4 regions of the Halomonas sp. G15 genome follow, and region 1 is predicted to be linked to each of the others. Evidence: predicted binding sites of a transcription regulator. Region 1 holds the regulator's gene; each other region holds the start of a gene.

Region 1 (4,284 bases):
GCCGGTGGTCAGGGTGCCCCAGGCGATGGCGCTGGGCGCGGTATGGGGCTGGCTGCCCTGCGGCCTGGTCTACTCGATGCTGGCCTGGAGTCTGGCCATGGCCGACCCGCTGCGCGGCGCATTGCTGATGGGTGCCTTCGGGCTCGGCACCCTGCCGGCACTGCTGGCCACCGGGCTCGCCGCCCGCCAGCTGGCCGGCCTGATTCGCCACCCGGCTACCCGCAGCATCGCTGCACTGACGATCATCGCCTTCGCACTCTGGCAGCTGTGGCAGCTGCTCCCGGGAGGCGGAGCCCATCTCGGCTGACGACTATTCCACATGGGATTGACGTAGCTCAACGCTTGCCTGGCCGTGGCACCCTAGCATGAGGAGCATGTTCACGACCCGGAGTCGCCCCATGTCCGTTCACGCCAAGCGCACTGCCTTCCAAGGGGCCTCGAGACCGCCTCGAGAGCCGCTGCCCGGCGCGGGTGATCTGGTATCGGCTACCGAGGTCGCCTATCCCGCGCCCCACCACTATCATGAGGGCGTCGGAGCCCCGGAGCTGGAGTCGGCCCTCGCCGAGCGCCCGGCAGCGGCCTCCCTGGCGGTAAAGGTGCGCCTGCCCTTCTGCCGTCACGCCTGCCGCTTCTGCGCCAGCCAGTGTGTACCTTCCCACGACAGCCGCCAGGCCGAACCCTACCTGTCGCGACTCGACCGCGAGATGGTACTGGCCCGGCGCCGGCTGAGCGGACTGCCCCCGGTGTCACGCCTGCACTGGGGCGGTGGGACGCCGGCATTCCTCGCCCTGGACCAGATGAGCGACCTCTTCGACCGCCTGGACGCCCGCCTGGGGCTCTCCGCCGCCCGGGATCGCGACTTCAGTATCGAGCTCGACCCCCGCGAGGCCGACATGCTCACCCTTCGCCACTTGCAGGCGCTGGGTTTCAACCGCCTAAGCCTGGGCGTGCAGGAGCTCGACTCCCGGGTACAGCAGGCGATCAACCGTATCCAGCCCCGGGCACTGACCGAGGCACTGGTCGACGAAGCCGACCGCCTGGGCTTTAGGGAGCTGACGCTGTCGCTGATGCTCGGCCTGCCCTTCCAGACACCGCAGGGCCTCGCCGATACCCTCGAGCAGGTACTCGGCATGGCCCCGGCACGCATCCGCCTCCATCGCTACGACCACCGCCCTGAGCGTCACCTGGCCCAGCGCGCCATCCATCGCGACTGGCTACCCGACGCGGCGACGCGCCGCCGGCTGCTGACCGAGGCACGTGCCCACCTGGACGCAGCCGGCTACGTGCATATCGGCCTCGGCCTCTTCGCGCGTCGCGACGACCGCCTGGCCCAGGCCCGCGCCAGCGGTAACCTGGGGCATGGCCCGCTGGGCTTTACCCAGGGTCCCGCCGGTGACCTGCTGGGGCTCGGCATGGGTGCCCACAGCCGCATTGGTGAGCTCTGGGTTCGCAACGCCGACACCCTGGCGGGCTACGAGGGGGCTCTGGATGCCAGCCGTCTGCCCACTGCATGCGGCATCCGCCTGACTCCCGACCAGCAGCATCACCAGGCGACACTCGAGGCACTGCTCTGCAGCCGTTCCATCGACCCTGCCACGCTGTCGACAGGCGCCGATCTCGAGGCACTGGGTACCGAGGGGCTGGTCGACCTCTCGGGCGGCCGGATGGCACTGACCGCCGAAGGGCACTGGCAACTGCCCCGCATCCTCGAGACACTCGCCCGCCCGCCGGGCCCCTGACGCTCCCTTCGGGACCGCAACGCTCTTGATCCCCTGCCCAGGGTGGTTTGCCCTGCCCGCGGTTTGCTCCATAATGGGCCAATGACCACGATCAAGAAGGAAAGGGCCATGGCGGATACCCTCACCGGCCGACGGCGTTCGGTGCTGCAGGAGACGCGCTGTCAGACCTGCAGCCTCAGCTCGCTCTGCCTGCCTCTGGCACTGGAGGTGGAGGACATGGACCAGTTCGATGCCATCATCCGGCGCCGCGCACCACTCAAGAAGGGCGAGGCATTGTTCCGCCAGGACAGCCCCTTCACCAGCGTGTTCGCGGTTCGCTCGGGCAGCCTCAAGCAGGTGACCACCGAGGGCAGCGGCGATGACCAGCTGACCAATTTCTACCTGCCCAGCGAGCTGGTGGGCCTCGACGGCATCGACGAGCAACACTATCCGGGCACCGTGGTGGCACTGGAGACCACTACTGTCTGCGAGATCCCCTTCGATCGTCTCGACCACCTCTCGGAGTCGCTGCCGGAGCTGCGCGGCCAGCTCTACCGCAGCATGAGCAAGGAGCTGCGTGACGACCGCCGCATGATGCGCCTGCTGTCACGCAAGACCGCCGACCAGCGCCTGGCCAGCTTCTTCACCAGCCTCTCGGAGCGCTTCCGCCGCCGCGGCTACTCCCCCTACAGCTTCCGCCTCTCCATGTCCCGAGCGGATATCGGCAACTACCTGGGCCTGGCGGTGGAGACAGTGAGCCGCATCCTCGGTCGCTTCCAGACCCAGGGCCTGGTGGCCGTCTCCGGCCGGGAGGTCAATATCCTCGACCTGCCGGCGCTCACCCGCCTGGCCGAGGAAGAGGGTGCGCACTGAAGCTGCAAGCTGCAAGCTGCAAGCTGCAAGGCGGCATGAGGAGCCAGCCAACAGGTGTATCGCAATGACTCGTAGCGAGAGGCGCCGGGGACTGGTCGTAGAGGGGGTCCGAGGACCAGGGATGGCCGAGGTAGCGCCCATGGACGGGTTCACAGCGCCCCCTCGAAGGCCAGTCGCCGGAACAGCCTTGAGCGAGTCAGCCATCGGCGATAGCGCTTAGTCAGGGGGGTCCTTGAAGGTCACTGCTTGTCGCTGACCTACTCGTTCAAGATATCGATCCGCCTGGCCTGCATATTCGCCTGCTTCTCCTCCAACCCGACGAAGTCGAACAGCTCGCGGTCGGCGAGTTGCGATGGTGCGACGTTGGTCACCGCCTTGAACATGCTCTCCAGGCGTCCCGGGTGCTTCGCCTCCCATTCCGCCAGCATCTCCTTGACCACCTGGCGCTGCAGGTTGGGCTGGGAGCCACACAGGTTGCAGGGGATGATCGGGAAGGCCATCTGCCGGGAAAACTCGGCGATATCCGCCTCGCGGCAGTAGGCCAGAGGCCGGATCACCATGTTGCGGCCATCATCGGAGAGCAGCTTGGGTGGCATCGCCTTGAGGCTGCCACCGAAGAACATGTTGAGGAACAGCGTCTCGAGAATATCCTCGCGGTGGTGGCCCAGAGCGATCTTGGTGGCGCCGATCTCCTCGGCGAAGCCATACAGGGAGCCACGACGCAGCCGCGAGCAGAGCGCGCAGGTGGTCTTGCCCTCGGGGGTCTTCTCCTTGACCACCGAGTAGGTGTCGCGCTCGAGGATATGGTACTCGACGCCCGTGCCCTCCAGATACTCGGGCAGCACGTGTTCGGGGAAACCGGGCTGCTTCTGATCGAGGTTGACCGCCACCAGCGAGAAGGCCACGGGGGCGTTGCGCTGCAGGCTGCGCAGGATCTCTAGCAGGGTGTAGCTGTCCTTGCCTCCGGAGAGGCAGACCATCACCCGATCTCCCTCATGGATCATCCCGTAGTCGATGATGGCGTTGCCCACCTGGCGCCGAAGGCGCTTGTGCAGCTTGTTGAACTCGCGCTTCGCCCGGGCATCGGGAGGCTCGGTGCTCTCAGGGGTGACGGGCTCTTGCGGGGCGCTCCCTTGCGTGGCGGAAGCGAGGGCGCGGGGGTCGAAGGTCACGGCGTCTTGCATGGGTCTTGGCGCTGCCAGTGCGGGCGGAAATGGAGAGGTCGCCATCCTACCATCGGCGACGCCCCCAGGCGACGCCGATGGCCCTCAGGCCAGCTGGTCGCCGGCGTCCTGGCCCCTCTCCAGGCGCAGGAACATCAGCGCGGTGGTCACGGCATCGCCCAGGGCGGTGTGACGCCCCATCACCGGCACGCCGAGGCGCTCCGCCACCCGCTCGAAGCGCGGCTGGCCGTCGATCTCCGGGTGTCGACGACGCAGCCGGCGGCGCCACAGCTGGGCAACGTCCACGGTGGCGTTGGGCAGTTCGAAGCCGAAGCGCGGACGCAGCTCGCGGTTGAGGATCGCCAGATCGAATCCCAGATGCCAGCCCACCAGCGGGCGATTGCCGACGAAGTCGAGCAGCCGTTCCAGGGCCGCGTCAAGGCTCTCGCCGTTATCGAGATCCATGCCGCGCAGGCCGTGAATGCGGATGGAGTCGCCGGTCAGCGAGTCGGGGCGCCTCAGGCGCAGAT
Region 2 (4,284 bases), on a different contig from region 1:
GGCGCGGGCGTGCAGCATGGCCTGGAAGGGCAGCGAGGGGGTGAATGCCAGGGGATTGTCCTTCATCAGGTTATCCACCGCCTGGCCATCCTCGCGGCCGACGCTCTCCACGCTGCGCCCCAGGGTCTCGAGCAGCCGCTGCACGAAGGCATCGCGGGATGCCGGGTCGAGGCGCCCCTGTTCATCCAGGGGCAGCGCCAGGAACCAGATCAGCGGGTCCTGCATGTCACCCAGGCGGAAGACCAGGCCCAGCCTGGCCTGGCCCTGCCAGGGGGCGGGCCAGGGCGCCGCGTCATCCTCCAGGGCCGCCAGGGTGGCCATCTCGCAGGGCTCCACGCGCCGGCCAAGGTGGTAGAGCCGCACCTCGGCACCGCTGCGCACGAAGAAATCGTGAAGGGTGTGGATGGGTTGCATGGCATCTCCGCTTGTCAGAGCGTGCACTCTACCGCGGCATCGATGGGCTGTCAGCAGGTTCGCCGTGGATCCCGGGGCAATGGTCAAATCTTGACCGCCGGCCGCCGGCGCCCATGACATCGGGGCTGGCGAACTCTTTCCAGCGGTTATCCACAGCCCCGTTCACGGAAACTGTGAATGGGGAGTGGACAGCGGTGCGGCGGGTGGCCACTCGCCGCCGGGGGCGGGATAATGGCCCCACACCCGCATGGAGTTTCCCCGATGACGGTTCACGACGAACTCGACCAATCCCTGCGCCGGCTCGAGGCCACCATGAAGGCTGCCAACCTGTGGCGCATGGAGACGCCCGACCCCGCGGCGTTCGACAGCCAGCAGCCCTTCTGCGTCGATACCATGGCGCTGCCCCAGTGGCTGCGCTTCGTGTTTATCGCCCGCCTGGACGCCCTGGTGGAGCGGCGCGCCGCGTTGCCGGCACGCTGTGACGTGGCCCCGGCGCTGGAGGCCTATCTCACCCAGGAGGGGGTGCGCGCCAGCGACCGGCTGCTGCTCTGCCAGGCGGTGGAGGAGATCGACCGCCTGGTCACCGAGAACTGAACCGGCCACCCGGTGGCCGGTTCGACGGATAGCCGGACCATAACGCAGCGGGGCCCGCCATTGGCGGGCCCCGCTGCGTTCGGTGTCGGCTGCGGATCAGAAGCGGTAGCTGATGCCACCCATCACCACCACCGGGTCGATCTCGACCTTGCCGGCGTCGGCACCGCCCACCTTGACGTCGGAGTCGATATCCATATACCAGACCGCGCCGTTGAGGGCCCAGTTGTCGTCGATCAGCAGGTCCACGCCCAGCTGGCCGGCGGCACCCCAGGAGTCATCCAGCTCCAGGGTGCTACCTTGCACTTCTTCGTCGGAGAACTTGGTGTAGTTGACGCCCACGCCGGCATAGGGCTGCACATAGGCGTCGGTGCCGCCCAGCGGGTAGTACTGCAGGGTCAGGGTCGGCGGCAGATGCTCGGTGGAGGCCAGGTTGGCGCCGTTCAGTTCAATGTCATGATCGAAGGGCTCGGCGGCCAGCAGCTCGACGCCCAGCTTGTCGGTGAAGCGGTAGCCCAGGGTAAAGGCGAAGGCGCTATCGTCCTGGACATCAACTTCCAATGCTCCATTCGCCAGTGATCCGTTATCGCTCTTGGGCTCGACCTTGGCCACGCCGACACGGGTGAAGAAGTCGCCGGCGCCGTAAGCGAAGGCCTGGGTGCTGGCGGTGACGGCAGCGGCGGCGACGCTCGCCGCGATCAGGGTGGTGAGGGCACTCTTGCGCATGGTTTCGGCTCCTGCTGGCTCGGGTGCGGCACGACGCCGCAAGGGAAGATAAGTTCAGTGTAGCCGCGCTTCCCGCTGAGGGAGTTGATCCAGCGCAAGGAAATGATGCAGTGCGGTGAACTGCCACCTGCGGGGCCACCCTTGGCGTGGATTCGACGTTCTGAGAATTGTCTCCGTCTGACGACAGGTCGCCGAACTCGCCGCTATCGGCTTCACTTACGGGGGGACTAACCATGGAGGCGCCGGGATGGGAGACGCGAGCCCGCGGGACGAGAGCCGACTGACCCTGGTGGGACTGCTGCTGGCCGCCGGCCTGGCGGTATGGCTGCTGTTCGAGCCCGAGCTGATCGGTGCCCTGCCCATGCCGCTGAAGTTGCCGCTGGTGCTGCTGGGTGCCGCCACCCTGGGGGCGGCCTTTTCCGCCCCACTGGTGATGGAGAGGGCCAGGCGAGCGCCGTCGTCAGCCTGGCGGCTGGGGGCCCTGGTCGTCTTCACCCTGCTGCTGGCGGGGCGGGCGCTCTCGGGGTAGACCGGCCCGCCGAAAAACGCCGCAAACGCAGCGGGCCGCCCGAGGGCGGCCCGCTGGTGGGAAGGGGCAGGCGAGGGCCTGCACGGTGTGGGTGGGATGGCGCGAGGGGGATACCCTCGCGCGTCCTGCCTGGCCTACTCGGCCGTGGCCAGCAGACTGGCGTTGCCCCCCGCCGCGGTGGTGTCGATGCACAGGTGACGCTCCACCACGTAGCGCTCCGGGGCGATGGCCTGGGTCTCCAGCGGCACGATGGCGCCTTCGCGCGCGGCCAGCGCCAGGCGCAGCTCGCGGGTCCAGTCGCTGGTGCCGGCCGCGGCGACGCTGGCGATGCCCGCAAGCTCGGTCAGCGTCTCGGCCGCCACGCTGCCGTCGAGGCCGGCGACCGGTGCTCCCGCCTCGACCAGCGGCCCCACCGCCTGGCTCGCCCCCGGGGCGACCACCAGCGCAGGGGAGCCGCAGCCGAGTGCCTGTACCGCCTGGGCGATGGCGATCTCCAGGGTCGGGCCGAGGCACAGCACCATGCCCTTCGGGTACATCGACAGGCGGTTGCTCTCCCCGGTGGGTCCGGGCAGCGTCTGGGGCGTCATGTCCAGCGCCGCGGTCTCGGCCAGCGCCTTGCGGATCACCCCGCCCTTGCCGGAGAGGGCGCGACGCAGCACCTCCACGCGATCGGGGCGCGCCGACCAGTTGCGCGCATCGAGGCCATCCAGCGCCGCCTGCAGCGCCTCCTTGCCGATGGCGTCACCCTCGGGCGCCGCGAGGCGCTCCTCCCGGGCGGTACGCCGGAAGCGGTTGACGTAGAGCGGGCCGCCCGCCTTGGGGCCGGTGCCCGAGAGCCCCTCGCCGCCGAAGGGCTGGGAGCCGACGATGGCGCCGATCTGGTTGCGATTGACATAGATGTTGCCCACGTGGATGCGCTCGACGATCTGCTGCACGCGGTCGTCGATGCGGGTGTGCAGGCCGAAGGTGAGGCCGTAGCCACGGTCGTTGATGGTGTCCACCACCTTGTCGATGTCGCGCGCCTTGAAGGTGGCCACGTGGAGCACCGGGCCGAAGATCTCGCGCTCGAGGTCCTCGATCCCGCTGACCTCGACCACGGCGGGGGTGACGAAGGTGCCGACATCCGGCGCGGGCAGCTTTTTCAATACATTGCCGGCCTTTTCCTTCTCCGCCACGTAGGCGCTGATGTCGGCCTGGGCCTCGGCGTCGATCACCGGCGAGACGTCGGTGTCGGTGTTCCAGGGGTCGCCGATGGTCAGCGCGTCCATGGCGCCGTCGAGCATATGCAGCAGCCGCTCGCGCGCCTCCTCCTGAACATAGAGCATGCGCAGCGCCGAGCAGCGCTGGCCGGCCGACTGGAAGGAGGAGATCAGGATGTCGCGCACCGCCTGCTCGGTCAGCGCCGTGGAGTCCACGATCATGGCGTTCAGGCCGCCGGTCTCGGCGATCAGGATGGCATCCGGCCCGGCGTTCTGTGCCAGGGTCTTGTGGATGATCTGCGCCACCTCGGTGGAGCCGGTGAAGCAGACCCCAGCGATGCGTGGATCGCTGGTCAGCGGCGCGCCCACGGTCGGGCCATCGCCGGGCAGCAGCTGCAGCGCCGCCTCGGGCAGGCCCGCCTCGCGCATCAGCTCGACGGCCCGCGCGGCGATCAGCGGGGTCTGCTCGGCAGGCTTGGCGAGCACCGCGTTGCCGGCCGCCAGGGCCGCGGCGATCTGGCCGGTGAAGATGGCCAACGGGAAGTTCCAGGGGCTGATGCAGACGAAGGTGCCCCGAGCGCTGCCGGGCTCCTCCGTCTCCAGCCGCTCGCACTCGTTGGCGTAGTAGCGCAGGAAGTCGACCGCTTCGCGCACCTCGGCGATGCCGTCGAACATCATCTTGCCCGCCTCGCGGGTGCAGATCACCGTCAGCTCGGCGATGTGCTCCTCGTAGAGGTCGGCGGTACGGCGCAGTACCTCGGCGCGGTCGGCCACGGGGCGCGCCGACCACTCCTGGAAGCCCGCCTCGGCGGCGTCGAGGGCGGC
Region 3 (4,284 bases), on a different contig from region 1:
CCTCGCCGGCGGCCTCGGCGGCGGGCTGGCCGGGAAGCTCCAGGAACGCCTTGGCGTAGCCCTCGTGGTCGAGCAGCCACTGGATCATGGCCATGGCCAGGGCGCTGTCGGTGCCTGGACGGATCGGCACCCAGCGGTTGTGGTCGGCGGCGTGGGAAGCCGAAGCGTTGAGGCCCGGGTCCACCACCACATACTCCAGGGTGCCCTCGGCGCGCGCCTGGGCGATCAGGCGGCCCTGGCGCTTGAAGGGGTTGCCGGCCTGGCTGGGGGCGGTGCCCACGTAGAGGATGAAGCGGGCGTTCTGGATGTCCGGCTTGGTGTGGGCATTCTTGGCCAGGTCGTCCATTACCGCCCCCGAGCCCATGCGATAGGCCAGGCCGCAGTAGGAGCCGTGGTGGCCGTAGTTGCGGGTGCCGAAGGCATTGAAGGCGAAGCGCTTGAGCAGCGCGGAGCGGCCGTAGTCGGTGGCCTCCATCACCATCAGCTGGTTGGCCTTCGGGCCGTACTCGGGGTTCTCCGGGTCGATGGGGGTATCGACGTCGTGGATGGCGCGCAGGCCATCCACATGGCCCTCGCCGAACAGGTCGCCGCCCTCGCAGATCTCCTCGATGACCTGCTCGAAGGACACCTTCTCCCACTCACGGCTGCCGCGCCCGCCGACCCGCTTGAGGCAGTGGGTGACGCGGAAGGGACTGTCGATCTGCGCCATCATGGCGTTGCCGCGGGCGCAGGCGGTGGAGCGGTTCTGCTGGCCCTGGTCGCCATAGGCGCTCAGCCCGCGCAGGGCCTCGACCACCGGGGTGCGCATGGGCAGGTGCTCGTCGGCGGAGAGCGGGTTGTAGGGGTTGCCGGAGACGCGCAGCACCTGGTCGGTGGCGTTGTCGACGCGCACCCGCACGCCGCACTTGGTGGTGCAGCCGTAGCAGACGGTGAAGGCCACGCGCTGGTCGGGGTTGAGGGTCAGCTCGCCGCTCTCGGGGTCGACGGTGTACTCCGGTGCAAGGGAGTTGCCGTGGATGCGGTGCTCGGGCTTCTCGCCGGCGCTGCCGGTGACGCCCTTGGCCATCTTGACCAGCGGGTCGGAGTAGCCGGCGGCGAAGGTGGCGGCACCGCCGGCGGCGGCGGCGCCCTTGAGGAAGCGGCGACGTGAGGTGTCGGGTGACTTAGCCATGACGGAGGGCTCCTTCGACGTCAGGATGTTCGGGGGCGGCGGGGGAGGCGTCGGCGGCGCTGCCGCCCTGGGCGGCCTGGCGCCACGGCACGAAGAGGTCGATCAGCAGGATGGCGGCGAGCCACAGGCCGAAGGTTCCGACGATGCCGAGGATGCCGGACGAGCCGGCGGGGATGCCGTAGTGGTGGAAGCCGGCGCTGTGGCGGGCCACGGTCTGCACGTCCATCAGCACCACCCAGCGGAACATCCAGCCGACGTGCAGGGCCACCAGGCCGAGCACCCAGGCCCAGGCGTAGAGTGCCGGGCGGCGTGAGGCGGGGCGAGTGAGCAGGTAGAGCACGGCGCCGAACAGGACCAGGCCGGTGAGGCCACCCCACAGGGCGGTGCTGCGCCACTCGACGCTGTCGCGCACGGATTCCATTGCCGCGGCCACGGAGCCGACGTTGGCGTTGATGCCGTCGAGGAACCAGCTGCCGGCGACGAGTCCGGCCACCAGGCAGGCTCCCAGCATCACCTTGAGCATCTGCCGACTGACCGTGGAGCTGCGCTCACCGGCCACGCGGTTGAGCACCAGGATCAGGCCGGTAGCGGCGATGAAGCCGGTGGCCACGAACATCGGCGGCAACCACACGGTGTGCCACAGCGGGCGGGCCTTGACGATGGCCACCTCGGCGCCGGTATAGAGCATGATGCCGGTGGAGAGGGCCAGGGTCCCCAGACCCACCAGCACCACCAGGGCGCGCGGCGTGGGGGCGTCGCCCAGCGACAGCCAGCGGGCGACGAAGCCGGCAATGCCGGGGGCCTGGCGATGGGCTTGCAGCGCCGGGCGCCAGGCGAGCCAGGCCAGCACGATCACCCCGACCACGTAGAGGGGCAGCACCAGGCTGCCGACGGACATCCAGGAGTGGCTGTTGGCGTAGGCATAGAAGTGCCAGAAGCGCAGCGGCTGGTGCAGGTCGGCGAGCAGCGCCACCGGTGCCACCAGGGTGGTGGTCAGGCAGGCGAGCAGCGCCAGGCGTGCGGTGGGCAGCCAGGCTTTCCTGCCGAACACCAGCGCCGGAGCGGCCAGCCACAGGGTGGCGTAGGAGAGCGCGATCATGAAGAAGTACTGCACCGCCCAGGGGTACCAGGCGATGTCGTAGCGCGGGGCGAGCAGCTCAATGGCGGAATTCATAGCCCATCTCCTGGCCGTGGGGATCGAGGACTTCCAGGGCGACCGGCTCGGCATCGGGGCGAGTCACGAAGCGCTCGTCCATGCCGAGGTAGAAGACCTGGGGCAGGGTGTTCTTCTCCGGCTGCAGCACCATCAGCTCGTCGCGGTGCTCGGCGATCATGCGGCTGATCTGGCTCTCCGGATCACGCATGTCGCCGATGATCCGCGCACCGCCCACGCAGCTCTCCACGCAGGCCGGCAGCAGGCCGGCCTCCAGGCGGTGGGCGCAGAAGGTGCACTTGTCGGCGGTCTGGGTGCGCTCGTTGATGAAGCGGGCGTCGTAGGGGCAGGCGTTGACGCAGTAGGCGCAGCCCACGCAGCGGTCGCTGTCGACCACCACGATGCCGTCCTGGCGCTGGAAGGTGGCCTCCACCGGGCACACCGGCACGCAGGGCGGGTTCTCGCAGTGGTTGCACAGGCGCGGCAGCATGAAGGTGGCGACCTCGCCGGTCTCCTGATGCTCCACCTCGTACTGGGAGACGGTGGTGCGGAAGCTGCCCAGTGGGGCGGCGTTCTCGATATGGCACGACACGGTGCAGGCCTGGCAGCCGATGCACTGGCGCAGGTCGATGAGCATGCCGTAGCGCTTGCTGGGATCGCCTTCTCGACGGGGTGGCTGCTGGTTGATGCCGGCGCTGGCAACGCTGGAGAGCGGTATCAGGGCGGCACCCGCACTGAGGCGGGCCAGCTGGCCGAGAAGGGTGCGGCGAATGGGGTCCATGGCGCCTCCGGTGGCCTGGGTGGGGCGGAATCGTCCGCGCATTCAAGAGGTAAATCTGATACCGGAAGGCTACCTGCGACCAAGGTATATGGCCTTGATGTCGGTCAAGAGATTGTTAGAAAGCGCTTAATGCTCACGTAATGCTTTGCAAGCCAATGAATATCCGGGATTTTTCCGGCGAGTCGGCAGGACAAAAAACGCCCTGCCGGAGGGGCAGGGCGTTCGCTGTTCGGAGGGCGTTGCGTGATGCCGTGGCCGGGAGGCCTAGTGGGTGGCCCCCTGCTGCTCGATGGTGCGATGCACGAGGCGTAGCTCATCGATGGAGAGGTGCTCCAGCTTCCCCGCGAGGAGGTCGCTGATCTTCTGCATCGGCAGCCCGGCGCGGCGAGCGATCTCGCGGCTGCCGAGGTCTGACACGGCGATCAGCCGGGTCACGATGCGCATGAGGCGTGTACGTTGTTCCAGGTCCCTGACGTCGAGGTCAGGGCTGCTTCGCGGGGGGTCAAGAAGTTCCGCGGATCGGGACTGTCGTGCCGTGCTCATGATGCTCCATTGGGCGGTTGCGACAGGCACACTATGGCGGCTAGACGACGTTTTTGCCAGTGTCGATTGCATGCTGCTTTCGTGGCAGGTGTCGGTTCCCGCCTGCGGGGAGTGCCGTGCAATATTCTTGTCGACTAAATGAGAATAGAAGGCATCGCTGTTTTACCTGAAGTCCCGAAATCTCGGGGGTTCGGGTGAGCGTCGACGAATGTCTACCATCAAGAATATCAAACATCCTTGCTGTCAGTCCCCGGGTTGCCTATTTTGTCGACGTTACGTGAAAACAAAGTTATTAGGATAAAAAGACAACTATCGAGGATCTCATGACTCAAGATGCCACGACCTCACAGGGTCAGCTGTCGCGTGTGCTGGCCCGCAAGGATGTCCTCGCCCTGGCCTTCGGTGCCATGATCGGCTGGGGCTGGATCGTGCTGACCGGCAGCTGGATCCAGTCTGCCGGCAGCCTCGGGGCGATCACCGCCTTCCTGATCGGTGGACTGATCATCGTGCTGGTGGGCCTCACCTACGCCGAGCTGGCCTCGGCGATGCCCCAGGTGGGCGGCGAGCACGTCTACAGCTATCGCGCCATGGGGCACTTTGCCTCCTTCCTGTGCACCTGGGCGATCACCCTGGGCT
Region 4 (4,284 bases), on a different contig from region 1:
ATCCGCTGCCGCGCCTGCTCGCCGAGGGGCTCAATGTCACCCTCAACTCCGATGACCCGGCCTACTTCGGTGGTGGCATGCTGGAGAACTTCCTCGCCTGCCAGCGTGCCTTCGGCTGGGACGAGGCTACCTTCCGCCGTCTGGCCGGCAACGCCATCGAGGCGGCCTTCGTCGACGAGGCGCGCCGCGACGAGCTGCGCCGGCTGCTGGCCGAGGCGTAGGCACTGGCTCGCACACTACCTCACGACGAGTGGTGTAACACGGTGGCGAAACACGACGCGGCCCCGGGATAGCTCCTCGGGGCCGCGTTGCATTCCATGTTCCTCAAGGGCCGGGCCGCAACAGCCCGGCGCCAGGGTCACGGCAGGGCCGGCACCTCGTAGTCTGGCTGCTCGCCGGTCAGGCTGTGCAGGAAGGCGGTGATGTCGGCGATGGTCTGCTCCTCGAAGTCGCGACCCAGCATCTCCTTACCCATGATGGCCACGGCCTCCTCGAGGGTCTCGGTGGCGCCGTTGTTCATGTAGGGGTAGGTGACTGCCACGTTGCGCAGGGTCGGGGTGCGGAAGCGATGGCGGTCGCTCTCCTCGCCGGTGACGTCGAAGCGGCCGACATCGGTGGAGCCGGGTACCTGTATGCGGTGGAACTGACTGTCGGTCAGCGCCGGGCCGCGGTGGCAGGCGATGCAACCGTTGTCCACGAAGGCCACCATGCCGTCCTTCTGCTGGTCGCTCAGGGCGTCCAGATCGCCGTGCAGGTAACGGTCGAAGGGCGAGTCCGGGGTATTGAGGGTGCGCTCGAAGCTGGCGATGGCGTGGGCCAGGTTATCGGCGCTGATCGGGTCCTCATCGTCCGGGAAGGCCGCGGCGAACTTCTGCTCGTAGACCTCAAACCCCTCCAGGCGCTCCAGGGCCTGATCCAGATCCATGGCCATCTCCACGTCGGCCTCGATGGGACCGACTGCCTGGCCCTCCAGGTCCGGCTCGCGGCCATCCCAGAACTGCGAGCCCAGGAAGCCGGAGTTGAGCACCGTGGGGGTGTTGCGCTCGCCGATCTGGCCGTCGTGGCCGGTGGCCCGCGGGATACGGTCGGTCCAGCCCAGCGCCGGGTTATGGCAAGTGGCGCAGCTGATCACCCCGCTGGAGGAGATGCGTGGCTCGAAGAACAGCATGTTACCGAGCTCCACCTTGGCGTCGGTGAGGGAGTTGTCCGCCGGAATCGCCGGCAGGTGCGGCAGCGGTTCGAAGCGGTCGCGATAGTCGCCGAGGCCGTCATCGGCCAGGGCCGGGGTCGAGATGGCGAGGGCCGAACCGATGGTGACGGCCGTGGCCAGCAGGCGCTTGTTGTACATGATGATTCCCCTTTCTGTAATGACCCGTCAGGCAGTGAAGCCGTTAATCGATGTTTAACGTTCTATCAGCCAGTTAGGCAGCTGGCCTGATACTAATCAACCCAGTACAACGGTCGGACAAGGGGGTTGCTTGATCTGCATCAAGAAATTGCCCCGATAGGGATTGCCGTCTGGACCGGTCACGCCGGGTCATGGAAGCTGGCGCGATATTCCTTCTATGGGAGAGATGCCATGGCCCGCTACCGCTATCCCGCCATTGCCGAATCCGAGGTGACGCCAAGAGAGCTGTTTCGCCAGCGACGGCGCTTTATCCAGGGCGGGGCGGCCCTCGGGGCGGTGGCGTTGGCGCCGGGGCTGCTGCTGCCGAGCAGCGCCTACGCCTGGCAGGAGGCCCTGGCCGACAGGCTCGAGGGTGACCTGCCATCACGTGGACTCGCCGGTGGCGAGACCCTTACGTCCCGCAAGGATGCCACCGCCTACAACAACTTCTACGAGCTCGGGGTCCGCAAGAGTGATCCCGAGGTCTATGCCCACAAGCTGATTACCGATCCCTGGTCACTCACCATCGATGGCGAGGTGGGCAAGCCCGGCACCCTGGCGCTGGAGGATGTGCTGAAGCGTGAGACCCTGGAGGAGCGCATCTACCGACTGCGCTGCGTCGAGGCGTGGTCCATGGTGATTCCCTGGGTCGGCTTCCCGCTGGCCGACCTGCTCAAGCGCCATGCTCCCACCTCCCGGGCCCGCTACGTGCACTTCGAGTCGATCCATGACCCCGAGAACCTGCGTGGCCAGAAGAGCTCGATCCTCGACTGGCCCTACCGCGAGGCGCTGCGTATCGACGAGGCGATGCATCCGCTTACCCTGCTGGCGGTAGGCATGTACGGCGAGGTGATGCCCAACCAGAACGGCGCACCGATCCGCCTGGTGGTGCCCTGGAAGTACGGCTTCAAGAGCATCAAGTCGGTGGTGCGCATCACCCTCACCGAGGAGCGGCCGATGAGCGCCTGGATGGAGCAGAACCCCGAGGAGTATGGCTTCTACGCCAACGTCAATCCCGAGGTGGATCACCCGCGCTGGAGCCAGGCGCGGGAGCGGCGTATCGGCGAGCGCGGCAAGCGCGAGACGCTGATGTTCAACGGCTATGCCGAGGAGGTCGCCGGGCTCTACGCCGGTATGGACCCGAACGAGCACTTCTGACGACGGGGAGTCGCATGTCGATCGTCAAGGGCCCGGTGCTGATGTTCCGCCTGCTGGTGCTGGCGTCCGGCCTGCTGCCGGCGCTGTGGCTCGCCTGGCGCTGGGGGCAGGATGACCTCGGCGTCGTCCCCGAGGAGGCGGTGGTGCACCTGACCGGGCGCACCGGCCTGGTCCTGCTGCTGGCCACCATCGCCTTCAGCCCCGCCTTCCGGCTCACCGGCTGGGTAGGCATCATGATCGCCCGACGCCAGATGGGGCTATGGGCCTTCGCCTGGCTCTGCGCCCACGCCCTGGCGTGGATGGGGCTGGAACAATACTGGGCCTGGGAGTGGATCTGGCACGACATGTGGGACCTGCCCTATGTGCGCTATGGGGTGGTGGGCCTTGTGCTGCTGGTGCCGCTGGCGCTCACCTCCTTCCGGCGAGTGCGTCAGGTCATGGGGGAGCGCGCCTGGCACTGGCTGCATCGCCTGGTCTACGTCTCGGCGGCGCTGGGTGCCACTCACCTGTGGATCCTGACCCGGGCGGACTATCGACTGCCGATGCTGGTGGTCGCCGTGCTCGCCGCCCTGGTGCTGTTCCGGCTGGTGGATGCGGCCCTGCAGCGTCGCTGATCGACGCCTCCTGAATGCCGAAGGGCCGCCCGCGGGCGGCCCTTCGGCGTGGTGGGAGGGGGCGTGCTCAGGTGATGGCGTAGCGTAGCGAGGCGGGAATCGCCTCGATGATCGCCTTGCGCACATTGAACACCGCGAGCAGGGCGAACAGCACCCCGGACCAGAAGACGCAGCCCAGGGCCACCTCCCAGGAGAGGCCGGCGCCCAGCACCAGGGTGTAGGTGAACAGCGCGTTCATGCCCATGCCCGGGGCCACCAGGATGGGGTTGCGGGCGTAGAGGCCCATGGCCAGGCTGCTCATGAAGCTGATCAGCACCGTGGCGGAGAGCGCCGCGGAGAAGGGAATGCCCGCCTCGGAGAGGATCGCCGGGTTGACCACGATGATGTACATCGAGGCCAGGAAGGTGGCGATGCCGGCGAGGATCTCGGTCCTGAGGCTGGAGCCGCGTCGGCTCACGCCGAAGAAGCGGTCGAGCCAGGGGGCGTCGGAGGTTGAGGCGGCGGTGGCCGCCTCGCCGGGCAGGGAGGAGGTCTCGGTTGTCATGTCGAACCCGTTGTTGTTGTGAGTGAAGTTTGTCAGTCAGTCGTCGCGGCGGTGCTGTAGGCGTCCGGCCGCCCAGGTCTCGGCCACGCTGCGGTCGTCGCCCATCATCATCAGCGCGAAGAGGGTCTCGGCCAGGCTCCGGCTGCGCACGGTGCGCCGCGCCAGCAGCGGCGTGGCGGCGGGGTCGAGGACCACCAGGTCGGCGTCCATGCCCGGCGCCAGGCGGCCGATGCGGTCATCCAGCGAGAGCGCCCGGGCGTTACCCAGGGTCAGGCCATAGAGGCCCTGCCAGGCGGTGAGAGGCTGGCCGCGCAGCTGGCCCACCTGGTAGGCGGCCTTGAGCGTGGCGAGCCCCGAGAGGTCGGTGCCGCCCCCCACGTCGCTGGCGTAGGTGACGTTGAGCCCCATCTCCCGGGCGGCCTGGCGGTCGAATAGGCCGCTCCCCAGGAAGAGGTTGGAGCTGGGGCAGAAGGCGAGGTTGGCGCCGCGCTCGGCGAGCCGGCCGCGCATCTCCTGGTCGAGGTGGATGCCGTGGGCAAAGGTGCTGCGCGGGCCCACCAGGCCGGACTGCTCGTAGACCT

The links. The regulator FNR, encoded in region 1, switches genes on or off when oxygen is low (the NO sensors DNR and NnrR bind a similar motif). The targets are predictions, from matches to a motif close to TTGATNTANATCAA.
Region 2: LWH48_RS06630 (OmpW/AlkL family protein) is a predicted target of FNR. The motif match lies at 1,816-1,829, and genes of this name have one in related genera.
Region 3: dsrO (sulfate reduction electron transfer complex DsrMKJOP subunit DsrO) is a predicted target of FNR. The motif match lies at 3,200-3,213, and genes of this name have one in related genera.
Region 4: LWH48_RS11590 (cytochrome-c peroxidase) is a predicted target of FNR. The motif match lies at 1,479-1,492, and genes of this name have one in related genera.

What each region holds. Positions count from the first base shown of each region.
Region 1 covers NZ_JAJSPA010000014.1:64,380-68,663, forward strand. Annotated here, with positions in the region: gene LWH48_RS08810 (sulfite exporter TauE/SafE family protein) at 1-307, shown strand, start outside; gene LWH48_RS08815 (radical SAM protein) at 399-1,739, shown strand; gene fnr (fumarate/nitrate reduction transcriptional regulator Fnr) at 1,848-2,591, shown strand; gene ttcA (tRNA 2-thiocytidine(32) synthetase TtcA) at 2,849-3,775, opposite strand; gene LWH48_RS08830 (3'-5' exonuclease) at 3,860-4,284, opposite strand, start outside.
Region 2 covers NZ_JAJSPA010000009.1:84,088-88,371, reverse strand. Annotated here, with positions in the region: gene LWH48_RS06640 (DUF3549 family protein) at 1-414, opposite strand, end outside; gene LWH48_RS06635 (YqcC family protein) at 676-1,008, shown strand; gene LWH48_RS06630 (OmpW/AlkL family protein) at 1,105-1,731, opposite strand; gene LWH48_RS06625 (hypothetical protein) at 1,979-2,260, shown strand; gene putA (bifunctional proline dehydrogenase/L-glutamate gamma-semialdehyde dehydrogenase PutA) at 2,395-4,284, opposite strand, start outside.
Region 3 covers NZ_JAJSPA010000004.1:125,719-130,002, forward strand. Annotated here, with positions in the region: gene LWH48_RS03890 (molybdopterin dinucleotide binding domain-containing protein) at 1-1,171, opposite strand, end outside; gene nrfD (NrfD/PsrC family molybdoenzyme membrane anchor subunit) at 1,164-2,345, opposite strand; gene dsrO (sulfate reduction electron transfer complex DsrMKJOP subunit DsrO) at 2,329-3,105, opposite strand; gene LWH48_RS18220 (XRE family transcriptional regulator) at 3,370-3,720, opposite strand; gene LWH48_RS03910 (APC family permease) at 3,972-4,284, shown strand, end outside.
Region 4 covers NZ_JAJSPA010000022.1:45,960-50,243, forward strand. Annotated here, with positions in the region: gene LWH48_RS11585 (adenosine deaminase) at 1-221, shown strand, start outside; gene LWH48_RS11590 (cytochrome-c peroxidase) at 359-1,348, opposite strand; gene msrP (protein-methionine-sulfoxide reductase catalytic subunit MsrP) at 1,580-2,545, shown strand; gene LWH48_RS11600 (sulfite oxidase heme-binding subunit YedZ) at 2,560-3,159, shown strand; partial or broken gene LWH48_RS11605 (solute carrier family 23 protein) at 3,230-3,703, opposite strand; gene guaD (guanine deaminase) at 3,740-4,284, opposite strand, start outside.